4 regions of the Pantoea sp. Ep11b genome follow, and region 4 is predicted to be linked to each of the others. Evidence: predicted binding sites of a transcription regulator. Region 4 holds the regulator's gene; each other region holds the start of a gene.
The links. The regulator PurR, encoded in region 4, represses purine synthesis genes. The targets are predictions, from matches to a motif close to CANGCAAACGTTTGCNTG.

Region 1 (3,110 bases), 1.7 Mb from region 4:
ATGCGCGAAGCCGGCAGACGCAGGCGCAGCTGATTCAGGCATTAACCTCGGGCGAACTTGCCTGGATCAACGCCCAGCAGGATGTCATGGAAGCGGTGACGCAGATCTGGACATTACGCCAGAGCATTCTCAAGCTGACGGGTGAGGTGGATCGGGGGCTGGATTCGCTGCGCCTGCTGCCGGGTGCGGGGCGGCTGCGTTCGTCGCTCTATCCCGATATTCAGGTGGTATGTGATGCGGAGCCGATGCTGGTCTGGTCCTGTGCCCTCTCATCGGCGACCCAGCGTCTGCATCTGTGGGAGATGGAGAGTGACTTTCAGTGGCGCGCCTTACGCGAAATTGAGATGGGGAAACCCAATATCGGGCCACATGCCCTGCGGCTGACCAGCCTGCCTGGTGAACGTAAGCTGCATCCTGAAATCTGAGCAGGCCGCCACCCGCAGGTGGCGGCCATCCACAGCCTTAGTGCGCGTCGATAAAGACAATCTTCAGCACAAACAGCAGGGCGACGATCACCACGCAGGGGCTGATTTCACGCCAGCGCCCGGTGCCGACCTTCATGACACAGTAAGCGATAAATCCCAGCGCGATGCCTTCGGTGATCGAAAAACTGAACGGCATCATGGCGGCGGTCACAAAGGCCGGAACGGCTTCCGTTAAGTCATCCCAGCGCACGCGCGACAGGCTGGCCGTCATCAATACCCCAACGTAAATCAGCGCGCCCGCCGCGGCGTAGCCCGGCACCATCGCGGCCAGTGGTGACAGGAAGGTCACCAGCAGAAACAGCAGACCGGTCACTACCGCCATCAGGCCGGTTCGTCCGCCAATTGCCACTCCCGAGGAGCTCTCAATGTAGGCGGTCACGGAGGAGGTGCCTGCCAGCGCGCCACTGACCGAGCTGATGCTGTCGACATAAAGCGCCTGCTGCATCCGTGGAAAGGTGCCGCTTTCGTTGGTCAGACCCGCTTTGTCGGTGACGCCAATCAGCGTGCCGGAGGAGTCGAACAGGTTAACCAGCATAAAGGAGAAGATGACGCCCGCCATGCCGATATTAAACGCGCCTTTGATATCCACCTGGCCGACCACGGAGGAGACAGAGGGTGGCGCGGAGAAGAGGCCAGCGAACTTCACGTCGCCCAGCATCCAGCCAATCGCGGTGGTGATCACCATGGAGATCAGCACCGCCGCGTGGATATTGCGCGACGCCAGAATAGCGATAATAAAGAAGCCCAGCGCACCCAGCAGCACGCTGTGGGAGGTCAGATTCCCCACCGCCACCAGAGTATCGGGGTTCGGGACGATGATACCGGCATTCTTCAGCCCCATCATGGCGATAAACAGGCCAATACCGGCGGTAATGCCGACGCGCAGGCTCAGCGGAATATTGGCGATCATCCAGTAGCGGATCCGCAGCAGCGTCAGGATCAGCAGGCCAACCGCACCCCAGAAGATCGCGCCCATGCCGACCTGCCACGAATAGCCCATCGCCCCGACCACCACAAAGGCGAAAAAGGCGTTCAGCCCCATCGCAGGTGCCAGCGCCACCGGCAGATTGGCAAATAGTCCCATCAGGATGCTGCCGAAGGCGGCAATCAGACAGGTGGTCACAAACACGGCCTGCGTATCCATACCGGCGACGCCGAGGATCTGCGGATTGACGAAGACGATATAGACCATCGTCAGAAAGGTGGTGATACCCGCGATCACTTCGGTACGCACCGTGGTGCCATGTTCCTGCAGCCTGAAGATGCGCTGCAAAACGCCTTGCTTGCTCATGCCATTCATCCGGAAGAAAAATTCATCGGCGCGTATCCTGGCGATTTTACCGGGGCAATACAATGATTTTTCGCAACCGATTGCCAGTCTCGCAATCTGCGCTGAGTGCGGTAGAGTGTGGAGCACACCCCTGAATCAAAGGATAGAGTCTGATGTCAGTAGAATGCGTCTTTTTCGATTGCGATGGCACGCTGGTGGACAGTGAGTTGCTCTGCACCCAGGCCTACGTCAACACCTTTGCCCGTTACGGTCTGGCGCTGTCGCTGCAGCAGATGTTTGAAAAGTACAAAGGCGTCAAACTCTACGACATCATTCGTGACGTCGGCGACGCGCATCAGATCACGCTGCCGATGGAGGAGGTGGAAACCGCCTACCGGGCGGAAGTGGCGCGGCTCTTCGATCAGCATCTGCAACCGATCGCTGGCGCGAAGGCGCTGGTTGAGCAGATTACCGTGCCGATGTGCGTGGTCTCAAATGGAACCGTCAAAAAGATGCAGCATTCGCTGGGCTTAACCGGGATGCTGTCGCTGTTTGAGGATCGGCTTTATAGCGGCTATGACATTCTGCACTGGAAACCCGATCCGGAACTGATGTACCACGCCGCGGAGCAGATGCAGGTGCCGATCGAGCGCTGCATCCTGGTGGATGACTCCGAAGCGGGCGCCCGCGCCGGTATCGCCGCCGGGATCCCGGTCTACTACTACTGTGCCGATCCGCACAATCCTGATCTGGACCATCCGCTGGTCACGCGCTTTGACGATATGGCGCAGCTGCCTGCGCTGTGGCGTGCCCGCGGCTGGGATCTGGTGTCACGCGGCGCGGTCAGCTGACCAGGTGACGGGTATCGAGGCGTTTCAGTGCCATCCCCAGCAGCAGGCTGCCGCCCAGCGTCAGCCCGAACACCCACGGCAGGTCGAGCCACGGCCGCGACATATCGTCGTAGTGATGCGTGCGCAGATAGTGAATAAACAGTGCATGAAAGCCGTAGATCGGCAGTGAATAGCGCGCAATCACGGTAAATCCGGGCAGCGTGCGCTGATTCTGGCTGTTTTTGAAGACGACCAGCAGGCTGATGGCGGCAATAAACACCAGCGGACCACAGTAGAGATACCACGTATCGTTAAAGGCGCCGTTCACGATCAGCGCCTTTTTCGTGCCCAGCGTAATGCCAGTCACACAGGCGATAAACAGCCCGGCCGCCAGCGGCGTCAGGCCGCGCCGCTGTGTCTCCATGCTGCCGATAGCCCGTCCCAGCAGCGCATAAAGCAGGTAGTAAATGCTGTCGCCGCTGACATAGAGGTTGACCGGCAGGAAATGGAACGGCCCCAGCGACT
Region 2 (3,110 bases), 1.5 Mb from region 4:
GCCTGCTGTTCCGTGACGGCATCGCCCACCGCGGGCGGGCCTGGCAGCTGAATGTCTGCCGGCACAATCGTACCGATCAGCGCCTCCAGCGAACGGGCGCCAATGGCTTCGAGCATTAGCGCCTGCTGCTCAGGTGAAGGACCAATATGGCGCTCGATGAAGGCACCGTTGTGTTCAAGCTGGCTGAGAGTCTGGGTCATTAGCAGTAAATCCTGAATCGGGCTGGGGGAACCGGAGGTCAAACAGAAATCTGCGGCCTCACGGCGAGGCCGCCTGACGACTACTCGTCGATAGACGCTTTATAGGCATCTGCATCCAGCAGCGCGTCGATTTCAGACTCGTCGCTGGCTTTGATTTTAAATAACCAGCCGCCGTCATACGGCTCGCTGTTGACCTGCTCAGGTGAGTCGGTCAGCGCGTCGTTAACCGCGACCACTTCACCGCTGATCGGCGCATAAATATCTGAGGCGGCCTTAACGGACTCGGCAACGGCGCACTCTTCACCTGCGGCAAAGGTCGCGCCCACTTCCGGCAGGTCGACGAACACCATGTCGCCCAGTAACTCCTGCGCATGTTCCGTGATGCCTACGGTGTAACTGCCGTCAGCTTCTTTACGTACCCACTCGTGGCTGTCACGGTACTTCAACGTATTTGGCACATTGCTCATTGGCCCTTTCTCCTGAATAAAATTTACTGAGCGACCGGTTTACCGGCGCGGACAAAAACGGGACGGGTTACCTGGACCGGCATCTGGCGGTTACGGATCTCAACGATGGCGCTGCTGCCGATGCTGGCCGGTACGCACGCCAGGGCGATGCTGCAACCCAGTGTCGGTGAGAAAGAGCCGCTGGTGATGATCCCCTCCTGCAACTGCCCCTGACTATCGGTGAAGCGTACCGGCAGGCCGTTACGCAGCACCCCTTTTTCTGTGAGGATCAGCCCCACCAGCTTGTCGGTGCCCCGTTCGCGCTGCATTTCCAGCGCCTCCCGGCCGATGAAATCGCGATCGGTGGGTTCCCAGCAGATAGTCCAGCCCATATTGGCGGCCAGCGGGGAGACGCTTTCATCCATCTCCTGACCATAGAGGTTCATACCCGCTTCCAGTCGCAGCGTGTCGCGCGCGCCCAGTCCGGCGGGCTTAACGCCGGCAGCCAGCAGACGCTGCCAGAACCCGGCCGCTTCCGCAGCGGGTAAGGCAATCTCATAGCCCGCCTCTCCGGTGTAGCCGGTAGTGGCGATAAACAGATCACCCGACTCCACACCGAAGAAAGGTTTCATGCCCGCCACTGCCTCGCGCTGCGCTGCGGTGAACAGCGTCTGAGCTTTCTGCTGCGCCTGCGGACCCTGCACGGCGATCAGTGCCAGGTCATTGCGTTCGGCAATCGTGATGCCATAGCCTTCGGCGTGCTGCGCGATCCAGGCGAGATCCTTTTCACGGGTCGCGGAGTTAACCACCAGCCGGAAAAAAGTTTCGCTCATAAAGTAAACAATTAAATCGTCAATGACGCCACCTGAGGCATTCAGCATGCCGGTATAGAGCGCTTTTCCCGGCTGAGTCAGTTTTGCCACATCGTTTGCCAGCAGATAACGCAGAAACTCACGGGTCCGCGGGCCCGTCAGATCGACAATGGTCATGTGGGAGACGTCAAACATACCGGCGTCGGTGCGCACCACATGATGCTCATCCATCTGCGAGCCATAGTGCAGCGGCATCATCCAGCCGTGAAAATCCACCATGCGGGCACCGCAGGCCTGATGCTGTTCAAACAGAGGTGTTTGCTGAGTCATAACGATCCTGTGCAGAAGCGAGTGAGTGCAAAAGTGCGCCGGCGTTCAGCACCGACGCAAACGTTCTCTTACGGCTGACGTTACCACCGAATCTGAAGATTAACCATAAGCAAACCGGGGGCGAAATCAGAAGCACAGCCTAACCAGGAAGGGGAGGCAGCAGGATAAAAAACTGCGATTTTGTGATTAATCGCGCAATAAATGCAGGTCTTCTAAATATACGTAGCAAATTTATGCGAGACGACGTCCGGGATGTTAAAAAAATGCCAGCCGCAGAAACGTCGGAAATGAAAAAAACTAATGCGAATTGAGCGGCAAAATTAGAATAAATCAAATGAGGAACCCTGCTGGTGCAGCGTTGCCTTTTTAGGGTGCAGAGGGCGTTAAGCGATAAAAAAAGCCAGCGCAGGCTGGCTTTCAGAGGGGGGATATTAGCGGAGCCAGGCGGGCAAGTCGTTCAGCCCCATCGCCTGCTTCAGCATCATCGGCTTGACGCCCGGCAGACGATCGGCCAGTTTCAGGCCCACGTCGCGCAGCAGTTTTTTCGCCGGATGATTACCCGCAAACATTTCACGGAAGCCCTGCATGCCTGCCAGCATCATGGCCGCGCTGTGCTTGCGGCTGCGCTCGTAGCGGCGCAGGTAGAGGTGCTGACCGATATCTTTTCCCTGCTGATGCAGGCGGCGAATTTCACCAATCAGCTCAGCGGCATCCATAAAGCCCAGGTTCACGCCCTGGCCTGCCAGCGGATGAATGGTGTGCGCCGCGTCGCCCACCAGCGCCAGACGGTGCGCAGCGAACTGACGGGCATAGCGCGCCACCAGCGGGAACGATTTGCGTTCACTCTCCAGCTGGCACAGGCCAAGCCGCATATCAAACGCCACGGCGAGCTGCTGATTGAACAGCGCGTCCGGCATGGTTTCCAGACGGCTCGCCTCCTGCGGTGAGAGCGACCAGACAATCGAGCTCAGATGCGGGTCCTGCATCGGCAGGAAGGCCAGAATGCCGTCGCCGTGGAACACCTGACGGGCCACCGCGTCATGCGGCTTTTCCGTGCGAACGTTGGCCACTAACGCGTGATGATCGTAATCCCAGAAGGTCAGCGGGATGTCAGCCTTGTTGCGCAGCCAGGAGTGGGCACCGTCGGCGGCAATCATCAGTCGCGCACTCAGCATGGTGCCATCCTGCAGGGTAATAAAGGCTTCGTTGTCACCAAAGGCAACCTGCTGCAGCTGCGCGGGCGCCATGATCGTAACATCGCTGCACTCAGTGGCGCGCTGCCAGAGCGCATGATGAATGACCGGATTCTCGATGATATGGCC
Region 3 (3,110 bases), 1.5 Mb from region 4:
GGCGGCCTCATCCTGACGCAGCACCCGATGTCCATGCGCAATCAGCGCATCGGTCACCCGGCGCATTAACCGGCTTTCTGGCGCAAACCGATGCCAGTAGAGCATCCGGCGCTGATAGAGGCCCGGCGTCAGATCGATCAACTCACCGCTCGCCAGCTCACGCTCAATCTGCAGATGCGGGATCATACAGCAGGTCGAGCCCTGGCGTGCCATCTGCACAAAAGCCTCCGAGGAGTTCACGATGTGGCAGGGCACGCTGCCGGGTGACAGGTCAAAGTTCTGCTGCAGAAAGGCCTGATGCATATCGTCAAGATGATCAAACGCCACCGCAGGCGCTTTCAGCAGGGCCGAGCGTGTGACGCCGTTGGGGAAGAAGCGATCGGCAAAGTCACGCGACGCCACGAACAGGTAGTCGAGCGCGCCGAGCTGATCCACCAGGCAACTGGGCAGAGGCTGCGGCTGGATACTGACCGCACCGACGACTTCACCGCGACGCAGGCGCTCCTGCGTGCGGGTCTCATCTTCAACCTGCAGGTTAAGGCGCACTGGCGAGTCTGCCAGCACATCCTTCAGCGCAGGCAACAGCCAGGTTGCCAGACTGTCGGCGTTGACCGCCAGCGACAGCAGCAGCGGCGTGGTGCCACTGTTCTCATCGCCCAGCCACTCCTCTTCCAGCAGTTCCACCTGATGCAGTAATGCCAGTAGTTTCTGACCCTGTTCGGTGGGCCGCGGTGGCACCGTGCGCACCAGCAGCGGCTGACCAAACAGGTTCTCCAGCTGCTTGATGCGCTGCGACACCGCCGACTGAGTGATGCACAATTTCTGTGCAGCACGCTCAAATCCGCGTTCGCGGATCACTGAATCCAGCGCCTGAAGCGTTCGATAATCCGGGCGTTTCATTTTTGTTTTCTCTCCTTCAGGGTGGACGTCACTATGCCACAGAAGTGTCACCGGTGATGGCTCACTTGTTTTTGTGGGCTGGCTTCCAAACCGATAAATCCACGTCGGTCAGCCGCGCATTTTCAGCAAGCCTTGTTTTATACTACGCGCACTTCGTTGTCGCACAGGTTTTAAACATACCATGACCCAGGATGAACTGAAAAAAGCCGTTGGCTGGGCTGCACTTGAGTACGTGCAGCCAGGCACTATTGTTGGTGTCGGTACCGGATCGACCGCGTCCCACTTTATCGATGCGCTTGCCACGGTCAGACATCAGATTGACGGTGCCGTCTCCAGCTCCGATGCCTCGACCCAGAAGCTGAAAAGCCTGGGCATTCAGGTGTTCGATCTGAACGAGGTTGACCAGCTGTCGATCTATGTCGATGGCGCGGATGAGATCAATCCCCGGATGCAGATGATCAAAGGCGGCGGGGCGGCGCTGACGCGGGAGAAAATCGTGGCCGCGGTGGCGCAGACCTTTATCTGCATTGCGGACGCCTCCAAAGAGGTGGATATCCTGGGCCGTTTTCCGCTGCCGGTTGAGGTGATCCCGATGGCGCGCAGCTACGTGGCGCGTGAACTGGTGAAAATGGGGGGCCTGCCGGAGTATCGTCAGAACGTGGTTACCGACAACGGCAACATTATTCTCGACGTGCATAATCTGCGTATCCTCGACCCGATCGAACTGGAAAAAACTATCAATGCCCTGCCAGGCGTGGTTACCGTTGGCCTGTTTGCCGCGCGCGGTGCCGATATCGCGCTGATCGGCGGGCCGGATGGGGTGAAAACCATCAAAAGATGATCTGGCCGGCGTCACTCCGGCGCCGGTTATTTCTGCCTGCAAATCATCTTTTCTCGCCAGGATGAAATTTGGTGACTTATGTCACATAACTGTCATCGGCAGCGGGTTCGTTCTCTCTTCCACGCCCACCTCATGATTTTGTCCGGCAATGTGCTGCCGTCAGCCGTTGCCGTGCTGGCCTTCGGGCAATCGTTTGTATTGCCGGACGCGATTTTTTTGATATTTTGACAGAAGGCTGGCTTATGGTAGTCCTCATTGAACGCTGAATAGGATCGGGAAATGGCAAAGGTATCACTGGAAAAAGATAAGATTAAGTTCCTGCTGGTGGAAGGTGTCCATCAGAGTGCGCTGGATAACCTGCGGGCAGCAGGCTACACCAACATCGAATTCCACAAGGGCGCACTGGACTCTGACGCATTAAAAGCATCGATCCGCGATGCGCATTTCATTGGTATCCGTTCCCGCTCCCAGCTCACTGAAGAGATTTTTGCCGCGGCTGAAAAGCTGGTTGCCGTGGGCTGTTTCTGTATCGGGACCAACCAGGTGGACCTGGACGCTGCGGCCAGCCGCGGGATCCCCGTGTTCAACGCGCCGTTCTCCAATACCCGCTCAGTAGCGGAACTGGTGATTGGTGAGATGCTGCTGATGCTGCGTGGCATCCCGGAAGCGAATGCGAAAGCTCACCGTGGCATCTGGAACAAGAATGCCAAAGGGTCGTTTGAAGCGCGCGGCAAGAAGCTGGGTATCATCGGTTACGGTCACATCGGTATGCAGCTGGGCGTGCTGGCGGAAAGCCTGGGGATGCACGTCTTCTTCTACGACATTGAAAACAAGCTGCCGCTGGGTAACGCCACCCAGGTTCGTCATCTGGCCGATCTGCTTAACATGAGCGATGTTGTCAGCCTGCACGTACCGGAAACCCTCTCCACGCAGGATATGATTGGTGCAGAGCAGCTGGCACAGATGAAGCCTGGTGCGCTGCTGATTAACGCCTCACGCGGTACCGTAGTCGATATTCCGGCGCTGTGCGACGCGCTGGCCAGCAAGCAGGTGGGTGGCGCTGCTATCGACGTCTTCCCGGTCGAGCCGGCCACCAACAGCGATCCTTTCATCTCTCCGCTGAGCGAGTTCGATAACGTAATCCTGACGCCGCACATTGGCGGCTCAACGGAAGAAGCGCAGGAGAACATCGGGATTGAAGTGGCGGGCAAGCTGGCGAAATACTCCGACAACGGATCAACCCTGTCAGCGGTGAATTTCCCGGAGGTGTCGCTGCCGATCCACGGTATCAGCGCCAGCCGTCTGCTGCATATCCATGAGAACCGTCCGGGTGTGCTGACGGCCATCAACCAGATTTTTGCGGAGCAGG
Region 4 (3,110 bases):
AGTTCGCATAAAGCAGAGAAAAAGAGTGCGCGCGACGATGAGCGTCGTAAGCGCCGCCCGGTCAAAACGGTCACGAAAAAACCGCGTGTCACGCCTGTTCAGAAACTCAAAACTAAAAAACAGAAAAAAGCTGAACTCACCGCGACACAGACACCCGCTAAGAAGACCTCGCTTAAAACCGCCCGCATCAGCAAGAATCACGAAAAGAAACGCTATGGTCATCAGCGTGCGCTGAAAACCGCCGACGCGGATACCCGCGAAACCGGCACCATTAAAATGAGCAAATCTCACCGCCAGCGTTACCAGAAGGCGCGTGAAACGGCGATGACCAAGCTGATGGGTCAGCTGGGAAAACCCTATCAGTGGGGCGGAACGTCTCCGCACACCGGTTTCGACTGCAGCGGTCTGGTCTGGTACGCCTATAAGGATCTGGTGAAGTTTAAGATCCCGCGTACCGCCAATGAGATGTACCACCTGCGTGACGCCGCGCCGATCAAGCGTGAGTCGCTGGAGAAAGGCGATCTGGTCTTCTTCCGCATCAATGGCCGCGGCACCGCCGATCATGTCGGAGTTTACCTGGGTGACGGCAAGTTTATTCAATCGCCCCGCACCGGCAAAGATATCCAGATCAGCGCATTAGGGGAAGATTACTGGCAGCGCCACTACATCGGCGCCCGCCGGGTGATGACGCCGAAAACGATCCGCTGAACAGCAGCAGAGTCAGAAAAAAAGCCGGGAAAATCCCGGCTTTTTTTATCAGTGCAGAATGGCGGTAAAACTAAAGGCCACAATCATCAGCAGACAGCCAACGGTGGTCATTAATGCCAGTTTGAGGTCGGTACTCACGGCTTGCTCCTTAGTCACACAGTTCACAGGGTTATTTCATTTTCCCACACGACCCGGTAAAAATCTCGTGTTATCCGTCCAGCCTTGTTAGAATCCCGCCTTTGTTGCGCAACGCGCGCAACGCTGATTCCGTTTGCACCTTTTTTCAGGCGTGATTTCCGTCGCCCGCGGTCAGATTACCGGCCAGCAACGCTGCATTTTTGCGAAAAAAACCCTGAGCAGACGCAAACGTTTAACACTACGCTTATCAGAGAGTTAGATAAGCACCGGAGTCTGATTTACATGGCAACAATAAAAGATGTGGCAAAACGCGCTGGCGTCTCCACGACCACCGTTTCGCACGTCATTAATAAAACCCGCTTTGTCGCTGAAGAGACGCGCGAAGCGGTCTGGCAGGCGATCAAGGAACTGCACTACTCACCGAGCGCCGTGGCACGCAGCCTGAAAGTGAACCACACCCGCACGCTGGGGCTGCTGGCCACCTCCAGCGAAGCGCCCTACTTCGCTGAAATTATCGAAGCCGTCGAGAATCACTGCTTCGATAAGGGCTATACGCTGATCCTGGGGAATGCCCACAACGATCTGCAAAAGCAGCGCGCCTATCTCAGCATGATGGCGCAGAAGCGCGTGGATGGCCTGCTGGTGATGTGCTCCGAATACCCGGACGACCTGCTGCAGATGCTTGAAGAGAATCGCAACATCCCGATGGTGGTGATGGACTGGGGCGAATCCCGCGCCGACTTCACTGACACAGTGCTGGACAACGCCTTCCAGGGCGGTTATCTGGCCGGCCGCTATCTGATTGAGCGCGGGCACCGTGATATTGGCGCCATTCCCGGCCAGATGGAGCGCAATACCGGGGGTGGCCGTCATGCCGGTTTCCTGAAGGCGCTGGAAGAGGCAAATATCCAGCCGCGCGCCGAGTGGATCGTTCAGGGCGACTTCGAGCCGGAGTCTGGCTATCAGGCCATGCAGCAGATTCTGTCGCAGAAGCAGCGCCCTACGGCGGTATTCTGTGGCGGTGACATCATGGCAATGGGGGCGATTTGCGCCGCCGACGAGATGGGATTACGCGTTCCTCAGGATATTTCGGTGATCGGGTATGACAATGTGCGCAACGCGCGCTATTTCGCGCCAGCCCTGACTACCGTCCATCAGCCGAAAGCCCAGCTGGGCGAAAAGGCGCTGGATATGCTGCTGGACCGCATTACCAGCAAGCGTGAAGTGTCGCAGACCATCGAGGTTCACCCGACGCTGATCGAACGTCGTTCCGTCGCCGATGGCCCGTTCCGCGACTACCGGCGTTAATCCTCGCTTAACCACTCCTGATTAAGCGTCTGCGCATCACCCAGATAGCTGAGCAACCAGCCTGTCGCCGGTGATGCACGATCTTCTGCCCAGCTGACGCAGCACGGACTGTCCGGAAACGGAACCGGCAGCGTCAGCTCGGCCAGATCGCCACTGTCGAGCAGCGGTCTGGCCAGATGGCCGGGCACCATCGCCACACACAATCCCGCCTGCACACACTCCAGCCCGGTCTGCCACTCCGGCACCACCAGCCTGCGCTGATTGTCCAGCGTCCACGTCATCCGGCGCGGCAGCGCCCGCGAGGTATCTTCCAGCACCAGCGACGGCCAGCTGCGCAGCGTGTCATCATCTATCTGGCTCGCCTGCGTCAGGGGATGATCGGGCGCGACCACGCAGCGCCAGTTCAGGGTGCCCATATCGCGAAAGGCAAAACGCCCGCCTACCGGAATCGCCTGAGTGGCGCCAATCGCGATCTCCACCCGCCCATCGGCCAGCGCATCCCAGACGCCATTGAACACTTCATAACTGATGCTCAGCTCCATATCCGGGAAGTGGCGATAGAAATCTTTGACCAGCTGTCGGGTACGCTGCGGTTTAGCGATGCGATCGACGGCGATGCTCAGCTGACCACGCCAGCCATTCGCCAGCTGCTGACACTGTCGGCGGGTAGCGAGCATTTTTTTGATAACGCTGCGCCCTTCCCGCACAAAATGTTCGCCTGCCGGGGTCAGCACCACTTCCCGATGCTGACGTTCGAACAGCGGGACCGCCAGCCAGGTCTCAAGCTGACGCACGGTGTAGCTGATGGCAGAGGGCACCCGATGTAGCTCCTGTGCTGCTGCGCTGAAGCTGCCGCCGCGGGCCACCGCGTCAACCACCTCTAATGCATATTCCGACCACATAATCTGCCTTCAAAATTTTTAACAGCAATCGGCAAATATTAGCGTTTCACAGCG

Region 1: the regulator PurR is predicted to act here: its motif matches at 1,846-1,863, upstream of AB1748_RS02280 (NCS2 family permease).
Region 2: the regulator PurR is predicted to act here: its motif matches at 1,842-1,859, upstream of gcvT (glycine cleavage system aminomethyltransferase GcvT).
Region 3: the regulator PurR is predicted to act here: its motif matches at 1,924-1,941, upstream of serA (phosphoglycerate dehydrogenase).

What each region holds. Positions count from the first base shown of each region.
Region 1 is NZ_CP160631.1:468,405-471,514, forward strand. It holds gene AB1748_RS02275 (4'-phosphopantetheinyl transferase superfamily protein) at 1-425, shown strand, start outside; gene AB1748_RS02280 (NCS2 family permease) at 463-1,776, opposite strand; gene yieH (6-phosphogluconate phosphatase) at 1,929-2,606, shown strand; gene AB1748_RS02290 (acyltransferase) at 2,599-3,110, opposite strand, start outside.
Region 2 is NZ_CP160631.1:3,601,446-3,604,555, forward strand. It holds gene gcvP (aminomethyl-transferring glycine dehydrogenase) at 1-200, opposite strand, end outside; gene gcvH (glycine cleavage system protein GcvH) at 281-667, opposite strand; gene gcvT (glycine cleavage system aminomethyltransferase GcvT) at 691-1,788, opposite strand; gene ubiI (FAD-dependent 2-octaprenylphenol hydroxylase) at 2,220-3,110, opposite strand, start outside.
Region 3 is NZ_CP160631.1:3,609,698-3,612,807, reverse strand. It holds gene AB1748_RS16950 (LysR family transcriptional regulator ArgP) at 1-900, opposite strand, end outside; gene rpiA (ribose-5-phosphate isomerase RpiA) at 1,082-1,741, shown strand; gene serA (phosphoglycerate dehydrogenase) at 2,021-3,110, shown strand, end outside.
Region 4 is NZ_CP160631.1:2,144,869-2,147,978, reverse strand. It holds gene AB1748_RS10210 (C40 family peptidase) at 1-708, shown strand, start outside; gene AB1748_RS10205 (YnhF family membrane protein) at 757-846, opposite strand; gene purR (HTH-type transcriptional repressor PurR) at 1,129-2,154, shown strand; gene punR (DNA-binding transcriptional activator PunR) at 2,151-3,056, opposite strand.